2 regions of the Pseudoalteromonas sp. P1-30 genome follow, and region 1 is predicted to be linked to the other one. Evidence: predicted binding sites of a transcription regulator. Region 1 holds the regulator's gene; the other holds the start of a gene.
The links. The regulator FliA, encoded in region 1, starts transcription of late flagellar genes. The targets are predictions, from matches to a motif close to CTAAAGNTNNNNNNNNNNNNGCCGATA.
Positions count from the first base shown of each region.

Region 2: the regulator FliA is predicted to act here: its motif matches at 3,350-3,376, upstream of pomA (flagellar motor protein PomA).

Region 1 covers NZ_LKBC01000005.1:80,354-90,890, reverse strand. Annotated here, with positions in the region: gene AN395_RS10785 (flagellar motor protein MotB) at 1-28, opposite strand, end outside; gene AN395_RS10780 (flagellar motor protein) at 34-798, opposite strand; gene AN395_RS10775 (chemotaxis response regulator protein-glutamate methylesterase) at 791-1,936, opposite strand; gene AN395_RS10770 (chemotaxis protein CheA) at 1,988-4,216, opposite strand; gene AN395_RS10765 (protein phosphatase CheZ) at 4,232-4,999, opposite strand; gene cheY (chemotaxis response regulator CheY) at 5,015-5,398, opposite strand; gene AN395_RS10755 (RNA polymerase sigma factor FliA) at 5,440-6,150, opposite strand; gene AN395_RS10750 (MinD/ParA family protein) at 6,177-7,037, opposite strand; gene flhF (flagellar biosynthesis protein FlhF) at 7,030-8,505, opposite strand; gene flhA (flagellar biosynthesis protein FlhA) at 8,528-10,537, opposite strand, start outside.
Region 2 covers NZ_LKBC01000012.1:12-10,548, reverse strand. Annotated here, with positions in the region: gene dxs (1-deoxy-D-xylulose-5-phosphate synthase) at 16-1,878, opposite strand; gene ispA ((2E,6E)-farnesyl diphosphate synthase) at 1,981-2,868, opposite strand; gene AN395_RS15220 (exodeoxyribonuclease VII small subunit) at 2,871-3,113, opposite strand; gene pomA (flagellar motor protein PomA) at 3,429-4,196, shown strand; gene AN395_RS15210 (flagellar motor protein MotB) at 4,199-5,119, shown strand; gene AN395_RS15205 (hypothetical protein) at 5,331-5,837, shown strand; gene AN395_RS15200 (DNA topoisomerase III) at 5,883-7,823, shown strand; gene AN395_RS15195 (M20 family metallopeptidase) at 7,846-9,159, opposite strand; gene AN395_RS15190 (tetratricopeptide repeat protein) at 9,254-10,111, shown strand.

The DNA of each region.
Region 1 (10,537 bases):
CTGATTGACGTAAGCGCCGGCGTAACATAAAAGTTACTCTACCACGACATTAGGGCGCTCTGTGCGATAAGCTTCAAGCTTTAATTCTATGTTAATAGGACTTTCGCCAAGGCTTATAGCAATCACCCCTTCGGCCATCATTTCATGGTAAAGCATTTTTTGCTCTACTCGCTGCTTAAGCTTATTGGCCATAGGTAAAAATAATAAGTTAGCTAAACCCACCCCATATATTGTTGCAATAAATGCGGTGGCGACCCCTGCGCCTAGCTTTTGAGGGTCGGTAATAAATGACATTGCTTGAATAAGACCAAGTACAGCCCCTAAAATACCTATAGTTGGGCTATATCCGCCCATGGCTTCGTACACTTTACTTGCTTCAAGTAAGCGGTCTCGTTCAAGCATTAAATCTATTTCTAAGGTGTCGCGTAGCTTTTGCTCCGAACACCCATCTACTAGTAAACTAAGCCCTTTTGCTGCATAAGGATCTGGGTGACTAAGTGCCTCTTTTTCAAGCGCTAAGTACCCTTCCTGGCGAGCTTTATGCGACCACGTTTTAATTTGCTCTATGGCTTGCTCAATATTGTATTGAGGTGAAAAAAACACCCAATGGCTCATGCTTAGCGTTTTTTTAAAGGTGCTTGTGGCCGTTTGCAACATAACAGCCCCTAAGGTGCCGCCAAGTACAATAATAAGTGCAGGGCCATTAAATAACGCCGTGACAACGCCACCCTCTAAAGAGTAACCAATCGCTATAGCGCCCAGCGCAATGATTAACCCTAAAACAGAGAGCTTATCCACAACCAGTCTCTCTTTTTATTCTTGCTGCTACGTCGTTTAACGCTAAATGCTCAGAGGCAAGCCCAGCGTTGGCAATAGCTTGAGGCATACCGTATACCACACAGCTTTTTTCATCTTGCGCCCAAATGGTTGCGCCAGATTGCTTAAGCATTCGCGCGCCATCACGTCCATCAGCGCCCATGCCGGTTAAAACAATAGCAAGTACGTCTCCTTGGTAGCTTTTAGCAACACTTGCAAAAGTAACATCAACGCTTGGTTTGTAGCTTATTCGTTCACTATTATCTTCAAATACACGCAACGTTTTGTTACCACTTCGCCCCTCTACCATCATTTGCTGTCCACCAGGTGCTAAGTAGGCTGTGCCGGCTTCTAGCCTGTCACCTTGTTGCGCTTCTTTAACGCGTATTTTGCAAAGGCTATTTAAACGTGCCGCAAACGCAGGCGTAAATGCTGCCGGCATGTGCTGAATTAACAAAATAGGGTGTGCAAAGTTAGCAGGTAATTGGGTTAATATGGTTTGTAAAGCAACTGGCCCGCCAGTTGAAGTGCCAATAGCCACTATTTGATAGTGTTTACCGCTGGCACGCGTGGGCATACTGGGTGTAGTTCTTGTCTGCACTGGGGCAGCACGTTGAAAGCTTCTATCAGGTTGTTTAAGCGATGAGCTTGTTGTGGCAAGTTTGCTTGCAGGTGGAGCAGTTGTCTTACTTGATGTTAATGGCCTAACAGGGCGTGGAGCACGCCTGCGACCAATTTCCTTCACTTTGGCTTGTAATAACTTGATTGCATCTTCGTTATTTCGTGCAATGTCTTCAAACTTTTTCGGTAAAAAGTCCATAGCTCCGGCATCAAGTGCATCTAAAGTTGCGGTTGCACCGTCGCGGGTTAATGAAGAAAACATAAGTATTGGCGTTGGGTTACTCGCCATAATTTCTTTTACTGCGCTAATACCATCAAGCACAGGCATTTCTACATCCATGGTGATCATATCTGGACGTAACTGCGCTGTTTTTTCTACGGCTTCTCTACCGTTAACAGCAAAACCTATTACTTCGATACCGCTGTCTTGTTCAAGGATTTCGCTTACTCGACGGCGAAAAAAACTGGAATCGTCAACAACTAAAACTTTTACGGCCATTGCGCTCTCTTATTAAATTTATGTGTAGGCATACACAGGTATGCCTACATTTTATCCTGCGTAATGCTTAAGCATATTAGGTACATCCAGAATCAGCGCAATACCACCGTCAGATGTAATTGTTGCACCAGCCATTCCTGGCGTACCTTGTAATAACGCATCAAGAGGCTTAATAACAACTTCTTCTTGGCCAATTAATGAATCAACCACAAAGCCAACTTGCTGAGTACCTATTTGTACAATTACCACATGACCTTGCGCTTTTCGCTGAGAACAATCAGCACCTTTAACTAGCCAATGCTCTAAGTAAAATAGCGGTATCGCTTTTTTACGAACAATAATTGTAAGCTGACCATCTACAACATTGGTTTTGGTTAAATCTAAGTGGAATATTTCACTCACACCAGCAAGTGGTAACGCAAACGTTTGCTCACCAACAATAACCATCAGCGTAGGTAAAATAGCCAGTGTTAATGGTACTTTTATTTCTAAAATAGTCCCTACGCCCAACTCTGACTGTATACTCACAGAGCCATTAAGCTGCGTAATTTTAGTTTTTACTACATCCATGCCTACGCCACGGCCAGAAATATCAGATATCTCTTCTTTGGTCGAAAAGCCTGGTGCAAATATTAAGTTATACGCTTCTGTATCTGATAAGCGACTTGCCTGATCATGGTCAATAACGCCTTTACTGATCGCTATTTTTTTCAGTTTTTCCGCATCCATACCTGCACCATCATCTTTAATGGTTAACAAAATATGGTCGCCTTCTTGCGAAGCCGATAATGTAACGTTACCGGTTCTAGGCTTACCCGCAGCTTCACGCGCTGCTGGCATCTCAATACCATGGTCAACTGAGTTTCGTACTAAATGCACCAACGGGTCGGCCAGTGCCTCAACTAAGTTTTTATCTAAATCGGTTTCTTCACCTACAAGCTGTAAATCAATTTCTTTATTTAAGCTACGGGCTAAGTCACGTACTACGCGAGGGAATCGGCCAAACACTTTTTTGATAGGCTGCATTCGCGTTTGCATTACTGCACCTTGAATATCAGCAGTAACCACATCAAGATTTGATATCGCCTTACCCATCGCTTCACTGTCTGTATTGGTCGCTAAACTGACCAACCTATTTCGTACTAATACCAACTCGCCAACCATATTCATTATTTGATCTAAACGCTTTGTATCAACACGTACTGTGGTTTCAGCAGGTGGAGGCGTAGCTTTTTTAGGTGCAGCGCTACTCGCTGGTTTTTCAGCCACTTTAGGTGTAGGCGCAGCGGCTTTAGCCGCCGGAGCTTGTTTTGCTGCAGGTGCTGGCGTAGGCTTTTCTGGCGTAGGTTTTGCTGGCGTTTGAGCTACAGGTGCAGCCTTAGGTGGCTGCGGTGCAGGTGTGTCAGCTTCTTTTGATTCTGGTGCGGCGCCTTTACCATGCAGTTCATCAAGCAGTGCTTCAAATTCATCATCGCTGATTTCATCATCACCGCTATCATTTGTAACAGCCGCTGGTGGTGCTGTGTGCTTTACTTCTGGCTCACTGCTTGAAGTATCTCCTGCAACTGGACCAAAACTACCTACACCGTGTAATTCATCTAATAAACTGTCAAATTCATCATCGGTAATATCTGAACTTGAATCTGGCTCTGCACTTGCACTTGGTTGCGACACCGGGCTTTGGCCTTTGCCGTGTAACTCATCGAGTAAGCTTTCAAATTCATCTTCTGTAATTTCGTCAATTTGCGTGCTATCTGCTGAAGGGCTTGAACCTGCCACATCAAATAGTTCATCAAATGCAAATGGGTCTTCATCATCTGTTGCGCTAACGGGAGCTCCGGGTTCTTGTTCAACAACTTCGGGGGTTGTTTCAGTAAGCTCGTCATCCGTAGGCGGTTGGCCAAGTTTATGAAGGGTTTCTAATAATTGAGGGTCTGCTGGGTCTGGCTGTTCGCGGTTTTGAATAGTGGCAAACATTTCATTAATGGTATCTAGTGCTTGTAAAATCACATCCATTAATTCTGAATTAACGGTTCTAACCCCTTGGCGTAAGAGATCAAATACGTTTTCAGCACCATGACAGGCATCAACAAGCTCAGTCATAGCTAAAAAGCCTGCTCCCCCTTTTACGGTATGAAAGCCCCTAAAAATAGCATTTAGTAACTCAGTATCTTCTGGGTTATTTTCTAGCTCAACTAACTGTTCAGATAAAAGCTCTAGGATTTCTCCGGCCTCTACAAGAAAGTCTTGTAAAATATCTTCATCGACTTCAAAGCTCATGCAGTTACTCTCCTCTTAGAAGCCCAAACTTGATAATAGGTCATCGACCTCGTCTTGGTCAGATACAACATCATTTCGCGACTCTTTATCAATAATAGGGCCTTCAGGACCTGCTAATGTTTGTGCGGCAACCTGTTCTTCTGTTTCTTGTTGTTCTTTACTTTCAGCAATGCTGTCATCTTGTGCAGCAAATGCTGTTAAAAGGTGGATTAAACTTTCTTCTACTTCTCTGACTAATTCAATTACACGGCGGATAACCTGGCCGGTTAAATCTTGAAAATCCTGCGCCATTAGTACATTAGTCATTAAAGTTTGCAACTCATCGGTTTTATGATGAGAGCTGTTCATAAACTTGTCGATGCTGTGGCATAAGGTTTTAAACTCGCCCAGCTCTATTTCGCGGTTCATAAGCCTATCCCAAGTAGGCTTAATATGTGCAATTTCATCTGCTAGCTGCTGCGCAATAGGGAGGCTTGCTTCGACCGCATCCATTGTCTTATTAGCTGCATTTTCTGTCATTTCCATGACATAGTTTAAGCGCTTTTTCGCATCCGGAATTGCATCAGTGGTTAAATCGGTTAAACGCGTATCAAGTTCAAAGCTTTTAAGGGCTTCGTGTAATTGGCGTGTTAACTTACCTACTTCAGCAAAAAGCTGCGATTGCTCTTGAGAGGCAGTATCTAAAATTAATTGATCTGCTTTATCTTGCTCACCATTTTCTAAAAAAACGACGAGCTGACGAGCTTGTTCTAAAGTAATTTGAGGCGCAGCTGGTGCTGACATAAGCCTCTCCTCTCATTAACCTAAGCGTTCAAACACTTTTTCTAATTTAGTTTTCAAAGTACCAGCAGTAAATGGCTTAACAATATAGCCATTAACACCTGCTTGCGCTGCCGCTATTATTTGTTCTTTTTTAGCTTCTGCCGTCACCATTAAAACCGGAATATGTTTTAATTTTTCGTCAGCTCTAATGGCTCTTAGCAAGTCAATACCCTGCATGCCTGGCATGTTCCAATCGGTTACAACAAAGTCAAAAACCTGATTTTGCAACATAGGTAATGCTGTAGAACCATCGTCAGCTTCTTGAACATTCGTGAACCCTAGGTCACGCAACAGATTTTTTATAATACGTCTCATTGTAGAGAAATCATCAACAACAAGAATTTTCATGTTTTTATCCAAAACATCCTCCGGTGAGGTCTTAACCTATAATTTACTTACTACTAGTTTATCCAGTCATTGATTTTTGCTTTGAGCTTAATCATCGCCTGACCATGTATCTGACTTACACGCGATTCACTTACATCGAGTATATGCCCAATTTCTTTTAAATTCATTTCATCGTTGTAATACAAAGAAAGCACCATTGCATCTCGCTCTGGTAAAGACTTTATTGCCTCTAACAATGAATTATTAAACCGTTCATTTTTAACATTATTAAATGGTTTGTCTAGCGCTAAATCTTGACCTGCAGGGCTAATAACATCTTCATCTACCCCTAGGTCTTCTATACCAAGCACTTTACTGGAATTAACATCATTTAAAATATGATGGTATTCTTCTAGCGAAATATCAAGTTTTTCAGCTACTTCAGTATCTTTTGGTTCTCTATTTAAGCTATTTTCTAATTCTGTGATAGTTTCGGCTACTAATCGGCTTTTACGGTGCACCGAACGTGGTGCCCAATCCCCTCTGCGCATTTCATCAAGCATAGCGCCGCGAATACGAATACCAGCAAACGTTTCAAAGCTTGCCCCTTTACTGGCGTCAAAGTTTTTTGAGGCCTCGATAAGGCCAATCATTCCCGATTGAATTAAGTCATCAAGCTGAACGCTAGGAGGAAGACGAGCTATTAAATGGCACGCCACTTTTTTGACAAGCGACGCGTGCTTTTCAACAATCACATTTAAATTTTGTGTTGATTGATATCCCATAGCTCTTTTCACCGATGTTGTCATAATCAGCCGTTTACTAGCTTCTCAATGAAAAACTCTAAATGTCCTGAAGGTTGATTAGGTATAGGCCATTTTACTGCTTTTGTCGCTAATGTTTTAAACGCGACTGCTGCTGGTGAATTAGGGAAAAGATCGACAATTACTTTTTGTTTACGCGTAGATTTACGCATATTTTCATCATATGGAATAGTCGCAACAAGCTCCATAGACACATCTAAAAAGCGGTCTGTTACTTTAGAGAGCTTTGCAAAAAGCTCTTGGCCCTCGCGCATACTGCGCACCATGTTTGCAACAATTTTAAATTTATAAACGCCATGTTCGCGGCTAAGTACTTTAATAAGCGCGTAGGCATCAGTAATAGAGGTCGGCTCGTCACACACCACCACCATGACATCTTGCGCTGCACGAGAAAAACTCAGCACCATGTCAGAAATACCAGCGGCGGTATCTACAATTAAAATATCAAATTCGGTATTAAGCTCACTAAAGGCACGAATTAACCCAGCATGCTCAGATGGGGTTAGCTCCACCATACTTTGCGAGCCTGATGTAGCAGGCACGATTTTAATACCGCCTGGGCCTTCAACTAAAATCTCGTCAAGTTCGCACTCGCCTGAAAGGACATGAGATAAGTTTTTTTCAACACGTAGTCCTAGCATTACATCACAATTAGCTAGGCCTAAATCGGCATCTAATACTAATACACGATTACCCTGCTGCCCTAAAGCAATAGCAGTATTTAAAGAGACATTGGTTTTACCCACCCCTCCTTTACCGCCGGTGACAGCGATAACTTTTACGCCGTTGTTGTTGTTTTGACTCATTTTGCGCAGGCCGCTTGCTTGATCTAATACTGTGTTAATCATACATCCCTACTGTGCTTGGCGCCACTGCTTGGTGCCTTGAATGTTGTGCTTTTGCTCTTTTTAAATACAATTGCTCAGCTTTTTTTACTAGTTTTTCAGCATTTGCAACGCGAATATCTTCTGGTACACGCTGACCATTAGTAAGATACCCTATTGGAAGGCGATTTTGAATCGCTATACTAATAATCTCACCTAAACTTAATGATTCATCTAACTTAGTGAAAATACAACCGCTTAGCTGAACCTTTTTAAAATGTCTTACGGTTTCTTGCAGTACATTTATTTGTGCTGTGGCACTTAATACTAAATAACTACGTATATCTACTCGCTGGTTGCGCATTAACGTATTTAATTGCTCTGTAAGGCGTAAATCACGTTGGCTCATACCCGCTGTATCAATTAATACTAGACGCTTATTGCGTAAATGATATAAAACTTCAGCTAATTCATTGGCATCTTTTACTTGTTTAACACCACAACCAATAATACGACCATATGTTGCAAGCTGCTCATAAGCACCAATTCTGTATGTATCAGTGGTGATTAGGGCAACTTTGTCGGCGCCATACTTTTGTGCGCCTAATGCGGCAAGTTTAGCTACTGTGGTTGTTTTACCTACACCAGTAGGCCCAACAAGGGCGTACACACCTCCTTGGCGAAGAATTTCGTTATTGGTGGTTTGCATTTGATCTTCAACCATTTGCAATAATGCTTTCCAACCTTGCTGACGCGATACGTCATCTGGAATAAAACACGCCATTTGCTCTGCAACGTCTTTATCTATTCCCATGCCAACTAAACGGTCAATCATGCATGCACGTGTAGGGTCGCGACGTGCCATATCTTGCTGCATTAAACCCGATACTTGGTGTTCTAATAACTGGCGAATTGCGTTCATTTCATCACGCATCGCGCTCATTTGGGCGCTTTCGTTGTTATTAGCTTGACTACGCGGTGCAACCGGCGCATCTAACTCGTCAAAGTCTTGATCTAAGTCATCAAAGCCTAGGCTGTCTGCTTGGGTTTGCATGCGTTTTGGCGCTTCATTTTCGCGTGCAAACATATTTGTCGTACGTGGCTGTGCTGGCTCTTGGTAATGCTCAGACGTATCAATACCTGATTGCGAAAACATAGAGGCTAGCTCAGGAGAGCGAGGGCGTGGCGACTGGCGCTCTAATAAAGCTTGTAAGCTATCTGCTACTTTTGCTTGTGGCTCAGGTTGCGCACGCTTAGGCTCTGGCTTTACAAAGTTATGAGTAGGCTGTTGCACGGCTCTTTGCGAAGCAGGCGCTGCCTGTGGTTGTGCTGCGGCTTTAGGGGCTGCTTTGTCGTAATCTACTGCGGCAACAATTTCTACACCATTAGCGAGTTTTTTGTTCGACATAATAACGGCATCAACACCTAGCTCATCTTTAACTTCTTTCAGTGCGGTGCGCATATCTTTGGCAAAAAAACGTTTAATCTTCATGGTTCAACCCCTGTTAAAATCTTTATTGTTGGCCTACTGAGCTGACAATCTTGATCTGTCTTTCATCTGGTACCTCTTGATAAGACATCACCCTTAAACCCGGTATGGTGTACTTAACAAAGCGAGATAACACAGTGCGTAACATTCCTGACGTTAGCAATATTGAAGGTTCTCCGGCCATTTCTTGATTCTGATGCGCTTCGTTTAATGATGTTTGAAGTCGCTCAGCAAGGCTTGGTTCTATTCCGGCACCTTCGTCGCCTGCATTTTGTAATGACTGATGCAACATCTGTTCCAACTCAGGCGCCAAGGTTATGACAGGGATTTCTGATGACATTCCCACAGCGTCTTGAACTATTAAACGGCGCAGCGAAATACGCACTGCAGCTGTTAAAACATCGGCATCTTGACTACGTGGGCCGTACTCTACAAGGGTTTGAACAATAGAGCGCATATCACGAATAGCCACCCCTTCGTTTAATAAATTTTGCAGTACTTTTACAACGGTTGTCAGTGGTAGTACTTCTGGCACTAACCCTTCTACTAAACGTGGATGGCTTTTAGCTAACATATCAAGCAGGTTTTGAACCTCCTCATGCCCTAGCAATAATGCGGCACTGTTAGTTAATAACTGGCTAATGTGGGTGGCTACCACAGTGGCTGAGTCGACCACGGTGTAACCTAGTGACTGTGCTTCGTCTTTTTGATCAGGCTTTATCCATACCGCATCTAGGCCAAATGCTGGGTCTTTGGTTTCAACCCCTTTAATAGGACCAAATACTTGCCCAGGGTTTATGGCCAGTTCATCGCCATGTTTGAGTTCGCCTTCACCACTTGAAACCCCCATCATGGTAATACGGTACGCATTAGGGTCTAACTCTAAGTTATCGCGAATATGTACAGGCGGTACTAAAAAGCCAAGCTCCTGAGATAGCTTTTTACGCACCCCTTTAATTCGGTTGAGCAGCTCACCACCTTGAGATTGGTCAACAAGCGGAATAAGCCTGTAGCCAACTTCTAAGCCAATAACGTCAATTTGTTGTACATCGTCCCATCCAAGCTCTTTTTGCTCTTGCTTGTTTGCAACGCCAGTACCGGCAACGGCACCACTTTCAGCCTCTTGGGCTGCTAGAGCAGCGGCTTTTAATTTTTGCTGCTGAGTAAAGTAAGCTAAGTAGCCAAGTAGTGCGCCTAAACTTAAAAAAGCAATATGAGGCATACCCGGAACCAACCCCATAATGATTAAAATACCTGAGGCGATAAATAATGATTTTTCGTTACCTAATTGGGCTTTAAATTGCTCACCCATGTTATGTGATTCGTTTTGGCGAGTAACAACAATAGCAGTACCAATAGAGAGCAGTAATGAAGGAAGCTGCGCCACAAGGCCGTCACCAATGGTAAGTAAAGTATATACTTCCATTGCGCGGCTAAAGCTCAAGTCGTGTTGGATCATGCCCACAAATAAGCCGCCAACAATATTAATAATTAATATCACGATACCGGCAATGGCATCGCCTTTTACAAACTTACTCGCCCCATCCATAGAGCCGTAAAAGTCGGCTTCGCGGGTTACTTCACTGCGGCGCTCACGTGCTTGCTCTGCACTAATAAAGCCAGCGTTTAAGTCGGCATCAATCGCCATTTGCTTACCCGGCATAGCGTCTAACGTAAAACGAGCCGATACTTCAGAAATACGCCCTGCACCTTTGGTTATTACTACAAAGTTTATGATGATCAGAATTAAAAACACCACTAAACCTACCGCGTAGTTTCCGCCAATAACCACTGAGCCAAACGCTTCAATTACCTTACCAGCCGCATCGCCCCCGTTGTGACCCTCAAGGAGCACCACGCGTGTACTGGCAACATTTAGGGCTAAACGCATAATTGTAGCGATTAACAATACCGCCGGAAACATACCAAATTCGAGGGGTTTCATGGTGTAAACAGTCACCAGTAAAACAACTAAGGCAAGGGCAATATTAAATGAAAATAATATATCAAGAAGAAATGGCGGCAGCGGTAAAAT
Region 2 (10,537 bases), on a different contig from region 1:
AGCTAGCAAAAATAATTAAGCGATAAACGATTTTATTGAATTTAAAATGCCTTGTTCACCTAAGCCCATTTCATCGTGCATTTGCGCTTGTGTGCCGTGCTTAATAAATTCATCAGGAATACCTAAGTTAAGCACTTTTAGGTTGGCTTTTTGCGCTGCTAAATATTCATTAACCGCTGAGCCTGCGCCACCACAAATAGCGTTGTCTTCAAGCGTTACTATTACATCATGAGTTTGGCTAAGCTCATCTAATAAACTTGTATCAAGTGGCTTAATAAAGCGCATATTAACTAGCGTTGCCCCTAGCTCATTTGCAGCAAGTTGCGCGTTTTCAAGCAAAGTACCAAAGGATAAAATAGCAATTTTAGCACCTTGCTTAATGGTATTGGCTTTGCCTATTTCTAGTAGCGTCATTTCGCTTTGAATATCGGCAGTACCGGCACTACCACGAGGGTAGCGAACTGCTACAGGGCAATTAGCCTTATAACCGGTATAAAGCATACGGCGGCACTCGTTAGTATCACTTGGGGCCATAATAACCATGTTTGGAATACAGCGCATAAAGCTTAAGTCGTACGCACCTTGGTGTGTTTCGCCGTCGGCGCCTACAATACCAGCGCGGTCTATAGCAAAAAGCACAGGTAAGTTTTGCAGTGCAACATCATGGATAAGTTGATCATACGCACGTTGTAAAAAGCTCGAGTAAATAGCTACAACGGGTTTTAACCCTTCACAGGCAAAACCGGCGGCCAATGTGACAGCGTGCTGCTCAGCTATAGCTACATCGAAATATTGCTCTGGGTGTTCTTTTGAAAAACGCACCATACCTGAGCCTTCACGCATTGCCGGGGTAATAGCCATTAATTTTTTATCTTGCTCGGCCATATCACACAACCAGTCACCAAACACCTTAGAGAAAGTGGCGGCGCCAGGTTTAGATTTAGGTAAGCTTGATGTATTAGGGTCAAACTTTGGCACCCCGTGATAGCCAATAGGATCAGCTTCTGCGGGTTTATAGCCTTTTCCTTTTTGAGTTTTTATATGTAAAAGCTGAGGCCCTTTTAAATTACGCATATTACGCAGTGTATCTACGAGCATATTTACATCGTGGCCATCAATTGGGCCAATGTAATTAAGACCTAGTTCTTCAAAGAAGGTACCTGGAATAACCATTCCTTTTAGGTGCTCTTCTACTTTACTGGCAAGCTCTTTAACAGGAGGCACGCCAGAGAGTAACTTTTTACTGCCTTCGCGAATATTTGTGTAAAAGCTGCCAGATAAAATACGCGCAAAGTGATTAGTTAACGCACCGACGTTTTCAGAAATCGACATTTCGTTATCATTTAAAATGATTAACATGTCAGATTTTACATCGCCTAAGTGGTTCATGGCTTCAAATGCCATACCTGCTGTAATGGCACCATCGCCTATAACGGCAACAGTTTTGCGGCCTTTGCCTTCTTTTTGAGCCGCAATAGACATACCAAGTGCTGCCGAAATAGAGGTACTTGAATGGCCTACGCTAAAGGTATCGTATTGGCTTTCTTCACGAAAAGGGAATGGATGTAATCCGTCTTTTTGACGAATTGTATGCATTAAATCGCGTCGTCCCGTTAAAATTTTATGCGGGTACGCTTGATGGCCTACATCCCATACAAGGCGATCTTCTGGTGTGTTATACACATAATGTAGAGCAACGGTAAGCTCAACAGTTCCTAAACCAGACGCTAAATGGCCGCTACTTTGCGAAACAGAGTTGAGTAAATAGTCTCGTAACTCGTTGCTAAACGCAGGGAGTTTATCTTGCGCTATATCGCGTAAGTGGGCTGGTTCGTCAACCAAGTTAAGTAATGGATACTTGCTACTATCAAGTGTCATGGTATTTATTTTATCCTTCGCTAACACCGGTGCTAACTTATTAGTTGTTACCGCTGTTGAGTAATAATGTCAGTGCTAAATGGCAATACGTATATGTAACACTCAATGGTCACGTTTAATCAGGTAGTTTGCCAGCGCCGCTAGAACAGAGGTATCAGCATCTATTTTGTTTAATGCTTGATGCGCTTGCTCTATTAAATTTTGCGCCATTTGCTTGGCACCTTGCATACCTAATAGGGCCGGATAAGTTGCTTTATTAGCAGCTAAATCAGAGCCTTGTGGCTTACCTAAAGTAAATGTGTCACCTTCAACATCTAAAATGTCGTCGTGCACTTGAAATGCCAGCCCTATAGCATACCCAAAAACACTTAAGTTTTCTAAGGTTTGTTTGTCTGCTTTTTCGCTACATAATGCACCCAATGTAATGGCACAGTTGATTAAGGCACCCGTTTTTAATCTATGAATTCGTTCAAGCTGTTGTACTGTAATCACTTTATCTGTGGCTGCAATATCTAGCCCTTGACCGCCGACCATGCCTTCAAGCCCCGATGCTTTAGCCAGTGCACTGATCATTTTTACTTGTGTTGATGCGCTGCAGGTAAAATTGTGAGCCGAGATAAGTTCAAAGGCTAATGTTTGTAGTGCATCGCCTGCTAAAATTGCATGCGCATCGTCAAACTCTATATGGCAAGTTGGGCGTCCACGGCGAAGGTCGTCATCATCCATGGCTGGTAAATCATCGTGCACCAACGAGTAGCTATGAATACACTCAATAGCAGCAGCAAGAATATCTAAATCTTGCTTATTAGCTCCAAGCATTTCACCACTTGCGTAGACTAAAAAGGGGCGTAAACGCTTGCCACCGTTAAATAAGCCGTACTGCGTAGCTTCTTTTACTGTGTGTGCGGTATCAAGGGGTTGATCAAAGTACTGTTGCAGGGTCTTTACGACATCTTGTTGAGCACATTCTATTTTTTCTTGTATGCTCACGGTTATTCCATATCGTTGTTAAATGAAGTAAGCGCTGCTTTTACGTCATTACCCATCAAAATAGACACTTTTTGTTCTGCTTGTTGTAACTTACCCGTTGAGGCGTTAGCTAAGGCTATACCACGCTCAAATTGCTTTAACGACTGTTCAAGCGATAAATCACCTTGTTCCATTTCACCGACAATGGTTGATAGTTCTTCGAGTGCTTGTTCAAAACTTAGGTTTTCAGGTTTTTTAGTCGCCATGTTTAATTTCAGCCAGCATGATAAATTTAGGAGCCAATTTTAGGGGGAATGCTAAACTAGGTCAAAGGATGATCGTTGTTTTTTGAGTTATATCAGTTTAAATCGCATTTTTACCATGTATAAGATGCGTATTAGTGCTCACTGTGTACAATAAAATTAATCAGTCGCTAGGCGAGTAGGGTATCTTGATCTAAAATTAGGCCAAACACAGTGTTTTACACTTTTTTCAAAAATGGCTTAAGTATTTCAGTATCTTGCCGATAAGCAGTTAATAATAAAAGTTTGAATAACAAAGTATAATACTTTGGAGGAAATGTGGATTTAGCAACCATAATTGGGATCCTTGGCGCAATTGGTTTAATTGTCATGTCCATGTTTATGAGTAGTAGCGGTGAAATGGGGATGTTTGCCGATGCGCCTTCTAGTGTAATTGTATTTGGTGGCTCACTATTTATTGTGTTATCAAACTTTACCTTGTCGCAGTTCTTGGGCATAGGTAAGGTTGTTGGTAAAGCATTTATGTTTAAAATCGAATCGCCAGAAGAGCTGATTGAAAAAGCAGTTGAACTTGCTGATTCAGCCCGTAAAGGGGGGTTTTTAGCCCTCGAAGAAGCCGAAATACCAAACCCTTTTATGCGCAAAGGTGTAGATATGCTCGTTGATGGCCACGATGCTGATGTAGTTCGTGCCACGCTTCAAAAAGACATTTCTTTAACCACAACTCGTCACGAACTGGGCGCCGGTTTATTTAAGTCACTTGCCGATATAGCCCCAGCAATGGGTATGATAGGAACGTTAATAGGCTTAGTTGCTATGTTATCTAACATGGATGACCCTAAAGCCATTGGCCCCGCAATGGCGGTGGCATTATTAACTACTTTATATGGTGCATTTTTAGCAAATGTAGTGGCTATTCCTATTCAGGTAAAACTGGAGCTTCGTAAAGACGAAGAAGCCATGAATCAGCGTCTAATACTGGATGCTATTTTAGGTATTCAAGATGGCCAAAACCCGAAAGTAATTGAAGGTATTTTGAAAAACTACCTTGCTGAGTCTAAGCGCAAAGTAGATACCGAGGAGTAACCATGTCTGATCAAGAGTGCAAATGCCCACCCCCAGGTCTGCCTGCTTGGATGGGAACATTTGCCGACTTAATGTCGCTTTTAATGTGCTTTTTTGTACTTTTGCTCGCGTTTTCAGAAATGGATGTACTTAAATTTAAGCAAATAGCAGGCTCGATGAAGTTTGCATTTGGTGTGCAAAACAAAATAGAAGTAAAAGATATCCCTAAAGGGACCTCGGTTATTGCTATGGAATTTACCCCTGGTAAGCCTGAACCTACCCCGATAGAAACCATTCAGCAACAAACCGTTGAAATGACCCAGCAAATGTTAGAATTTCAAGCGGGTGATGAAAGCTCTGCTGGTGGTAGACAAGAGCAACGTGGCGATAAACGTGGTGGCGAGTCACGTAGTACATCGCAGCAGCAATCTTCAGAGCAAGCAACTTCAGCCGCCGATCAAGAACAAACTAACGAGTTAGTAAAAAAAATAGCGCAACAGCTCGAAAAACAAATTATCGATGGTGCAATCGAGCTTGAATCTTTAGGGCAGCAAATCATTATTCGTATCCGTGAAAATGGCTCATTTCCCTCTGGCAGTGCTTTTTTACAACCTAAGTTTAAGCCCATAATTCAAGATATTGGTGAGTTATTAAAAGATGTACCTGGAGAAATTACGGTATCGGGTCACACCGATGATTTTCAGGTTTCTAACGAGTTATATATTAATAACTGGGACTTATCGTCAAAGCGTGCTGTAGCAGTCGCAAGCGAATTACAAACGGTACAAGGGTTTGATAAAAACCGCATGATGGTAGTAGGGCGTGCTGATACTCGTCCACTTGTGCCGAATGATTCAAACGAAGATAGGCGTAGAAATCGCCGAGTAGAAATATCAATCTTACAAGGTAAGGCTAAAGAGTCAGACCCTATTGATGTGCGCTAGGCGAGTAGCGGGCGCTAATTTTTCTAATTAAGTTTCTTTTTAAGGTACTTGATCACCAAAGTATCTTGGCAAGCTCATTATTTTAGCTTAAAGTACATTTCCTTAACATATGTAATGGATGCGCTGTGAAAGTTATAATTAAATATTGTGATATGCCAGGTAATGGTGATGGTACCGACGACGATACAAAAGAAAAATAAGGTAAAACATTTTGCCTGATTGGTTTTTGTATTTCGTTAGTATTTTAAGTAAAAGCTGGGTCTTTATGCTAAGCCCGGCTCTTTTTATATTTTTTATATTTAAAGATTACTTAGCCTTTAGATTTGCATTACTGACCGTCGCTTTTTTCTTCTTTGGGGGGATAACAGCCTCTAGCTTGAGAGAGTTTGACGATATTTATATCTATCGTTATTTAGTTTGGGCGGCTACCGATATTATATGGATGGCGTTAATAGCTTATTGGGGAATAAAAGATAAAGTTTATTTATGGCAATGCGTTATTGGTCAGTTAGTGGTTATTGGCGCACCTATACTACAATTATTCAGATTAGTTGACCGTCACCTTTGGGATTTAGCTTACAGCACCATTATTTACAAAACGTTAATGCCCTTTATCAACATTGGCACCGTCATAGTGTGTTATTTACCTTTAATTATGCTTTTCGCTAAAAAAAGTAATTCCCCCTCAAAAATAGAAAGCGCTCCACCTTCTAAATAGCTGTGCTAAACTACTGTTCATATAAACAGTTAATGAGCAACTCCCATGAAACTCTATATCGCAGAAAAGCCATCACTTGGCAGAGCTATTGCTGATGCATTGCCAAAACCACATAAAAAACACGATGGTTATATAGAAGTGGCTAATGGTGACTGTGTCTCGTGGTGTATAGGGCACTTACTTGAGCAAGCTGAACCTGATGATTATGATGCGCGTTTTAAAAAGTGGCAATTTGAACACCTCCCCATAGTGCCAGAACAATGGCAGCTCAAGGCAAAAACGAAAACGCGTAAGCAATTAACTATTTTAAAAAAGCTAATTAAGCAGGCATCAGTACTCGTGCATGCGGGGGATCCCGATCGCGAAGGCCAATTGTTGGTTGATGAAGTCATAGAGCAAGCCAAAATAAGTAAAACCAAAAAGCAAAGCATTCAGCGTTTACTTATAAGTGATTTAAATTTAGCGGCGGTAAAAAAAGCGCTTACTGCCATGCGTTCAAATCGTGAATTTATTCCGCTTAGTGTGTCGGCGCTTGCGCGTTCACGTGCAGATTGGCTATTTGGTATGAACCTTACGCGTGCTTATACGCTGGCGGGACAAAAAGCAGGCTTTGGCAATGTGTTGTCGGTGGGTCGCGTACAAACCCCAATTTTAGGTTTAGTGGTTAACCGTGATAACGAAATAGCTAACTTTGTGTCAAAACCATTTTATGAAGTGTTGGCGCATTTAATAACCCCTGAGCAGCAAAGCTTTGTGGCCAAGTGGGTACCAAGCAAAGCCTGCGAGCCGTACCAAGATGAAGAGGGCCGCGTTTTAAATAATGCATTAGCCGAAAACGTCGCCTCGCGAATAGCCAATCAACCAGGCGAGGTTACAGCGCTCGAACAAAAACAAAAAAAACAAAGCGCGCCGCTGCCTTATAATTTATCGGCACTGCAAATAGATGCTGCAAAGGCATTTGGTATGGCAGCTCAGCAAGTGCTCGATATTTGCCAAACGCTTTATGAGCGTCATAAGTTAATTACTTACCCTCGTTCTGATAATCGTTATTTGCCTAAAGAGCATCATTTAGATGCGCCTGCAATTTTAAAAGCAATTGCAGCTAATGGCGGTCAAAATACTGAGTTTGTGAATGGGGCAGACGCTAAAAAACGCAGCAAATGTTTTAACGATGCAAAAGTGGCTGCACACCATGCAATTGTACCTACCGCTAAACAACTAAAAACAGCGACTTTGGCGCCTGATGAAGCAAAAGTATATCAACTTATTAGTAGGCATTATTTAATTCAGTTTTACCCCGATTATATTTATAACGAAACTAAAGTAGAGGTAACAATTGCGGGAGGTTTATTTAAAGCCAATGCAAAGCAAGATGTAAGCCTAGGATTTAAGGTATTAATGGGCAAAGCCGAGCTAAAAGATGAAGCAACCTTGCCTCATTTAACAAAAGACATGGCGCTTAACTGCACTAAAGGTGAAGTGGTAGAAAAACACACTACGCCACCGTCTCATTTTACTGATGCAACATTGCTAAGTGCCATGACCGGCATTAGTCGTTATGTGAAAGATTCACAAATTAAAAAAATACTCAAAGAGACCGATGGGTTAGGAACAGAGGCAACCCGCGCAGGCATTATTGAATTATTATTTAGGCGTCGTTTTTTAAAGCGCGAAGGTAAATCAATTAAAGCAACGCAAACAGGCTTGGCACTTATTAGTGTTTTACCAGAGGGTTTAGCTAGCCCCGATTTGACCGCTAAATGGGAGGCGAGTTTAGGCAACATTGCTCAACAAGCAATGAGCTACCAACAATTTTTACAACCACTGCTGGTGGAGCTTGAAGGTTTTGTACAGCAAGCAGCTAGTTGTGATAGCCATGTATTTTCAAAGCTACCTAAAACACCACCTAAAAAGCGCTTTGCTAAGGGTGGTAAAAAAGCAGCATTTAAAAAATCAAATTATAAAAAGAGCTCAGCAACCACTTAATCGCTGAGCTCTCAAATACGGCTTATTTTTTATTAAATAATGCGACTGCAGCGTTACTCATGGCTTTTATACCGGTCGGTAATGCTACTTTATAATCTGGTGCAAATTTACTTGAGTGTAATGAAGGAAGTGTTTGGTTACTTTTCATCGCATTTGTATATTGCTGCTGGTTTACTCCACCTAACCAAAATAACGTAATAGGAATGTTTTCATCAGTTCTACCGTACAGTCCAAAATCTTCACCAGCCATAACCGCTTTTGTCTCAAGTACATTAGTTTCGCCAATTGCATCAGCAATAGCACTCCTAACTATATTAGTTTGCTGAGGGTTATTGTAAGTAGATGGAATAGATTCATCTTCATGAACGTGAACAACAGGGTAGTGTGACTCAGTAAGGCCAGCACTTTGAGCAATACCCGCTGTAATACGTTTTATTGCTGCTATTTGCGCCGTACGTACCTCTGGGTTGTAGCTTCTAAGCGTAAGCTGTAGTTTTACTTCATCGGAAATCACATTATGCTTTGAGCCACCATGAATAGAACCCACAGTCACAACGGAAGGCTCAAGTGGAGAAAGCTCGCGGCTTGTGATTGTTTGTAATGCTAATACCGTACGCGCCGCAATAACTACAGGGTCTACGGTAGTGTGTGGGTAGGCGCCGTGTCCGCCTTTACCTTTTATAGTTATATCTACTGAATCAACACTTGCCATGGTGTATTCATTTTTCATTGATACCTTACCCGCAGGCACGCTGGCACTAACATGCAGCGCAATAACATGATCAGGTTTAGCATATTTACTAAATAAGCCTTCACTTAACATGGCTTTTGCTCCACCGCCAACTTCTTCTGCAGGTTGAGCAACCATCATTAACGTTCCTTGCCACTTATTTTTATGGGCAATAAGTTGCTCAGCAGTACCAATAAACGAGCTCATATGTATATCGTGGCCACAGCCATGCATTACACCTACTTTATTCCCATGCTCGTTGGTCACTTGTACTTTAGATGCATAAGCTTTACCGGTTTGCTCTGTGATTGGTAGGCCATCAGTATCAGTACGAATCATTATTGTAGGGCCGGTGCCATTTTTATAAATCCCTACCACACCGTAGCCGCCAACATTATCTGTTACGTCAAACCCAAGGTTTGTTAATTGCGATGCTATTTTTTGGCCAGTTTCTTGTTCGTGATATGAAAGCTCTGGAGATTGATGTAAGTCGAGGTAAAACTTTTCAATAGCTGGCATACTCTTAGTTAAATCTAAGTTTAGTGACTTAGCGTAAGTAAGTGGGCTTGCTATCATAAATGCTGCAGCTAGATAGGTGATTTTCATGTTTTCCCTCATTATTTGAAAGTATTTAATACTTGTATTTATTATGTTCGTCTCCATATAAAAACCTAAATAAATGAATATGGCAATTAATTCAATGAGCAACATAGTTAGTATCAACGCACAAAACCTTCAGCAAGTACTCGGTGAAACATCACAACAAAAGTTGGTGCTGCTTAACTTCCACTCGCCACAAAGCCCTGAGTGTATTAGCCAAATCGGTATATTAGAAAATTTAGCTACGCAATATAAAGACCATATTGTAGTGGCTAATCTTGATTGTGACGCAGAACAAGCACTCGCCTCGCAATTAGCGCAGCAGGTTGGCTTGCAAACATTACCTACACTTGTATTGTTAAAAGATTCAGCTCCAGTAGATTTATTAGCGGGTGCACAAACAGACGCGCAAATTCGCGAAGCCCTGAGTAAGCATTTACCAGCGCAACAGGACCTACTTCTTGAACAAGCAAAACAAGCATTATTAAAGTCGGACCTAAATGCTGCATTTAATTACGCAAAGCAAGCGTATGAAATAGACAGTGCAAACGCACGTATAAAGCTTGTATTAGCCGATATATGCATTCAAATACACAAGTTAGATGATGCTCAAGCACTCATTGATACCATTGACGCCCAAGAGCAAGATGCTTATTTTCATAATATAAAAGCTAAATGCGAAGCGGCTCTAGAAGCTACCGACTCGCCAGAGATAAAAGAAAAGCAATCTCAAGTAGAAAAGTACCCAAATGACTTAGACCTGAAAATAGAGCTAAGCCAATTGCTAAATGATGCAGGACGAAAAGAAGAAGCACTCGAAACACTCTTCAGCGTACTTAAAAAAGATCTTAACTTTAATGACGCTAAAGCAAGCTTTTTAGCAATTATCGCTTCTCTACCAGATGGAGATGCACTTGCAGCGAAATACAGAAGAAAGCTTTATAGTATTTTGTATTAATACGCGCAGTTAATAAATTAACTTAAAAGCACCTTATAGGTGCTTTTTGCGTTTTATACATCGTTATATTTAAAACAAACTGGGCTTTGCATATAGGTTTAGTTTGTTTTTTGTACTGCTTTTGGCTCTTTAGAGTGAAAAATACACGAAAGAGCTTTTATTTATAGTTTTTATTAAAAAACGCTTGCGTAAAAATCCGTTCTCCCTATAATGCGACCCCACTGAGACGACAGAGCGCAACGCATAGCGAGGCACGAGCTACTCAGTGAGTTGAGTAAAACTTAATTTTAAAAACTTTCAAGTTTAACAAAATTAAGTGTTGACAAAAAAATAGGAAAGCGTAAGATGCGCAGCCCTAGCGAGATAAAGTTTAACGCTTTAATCGCAACGTTCTTTAACAATATAAAGCAATCATCTGTGTGGGCA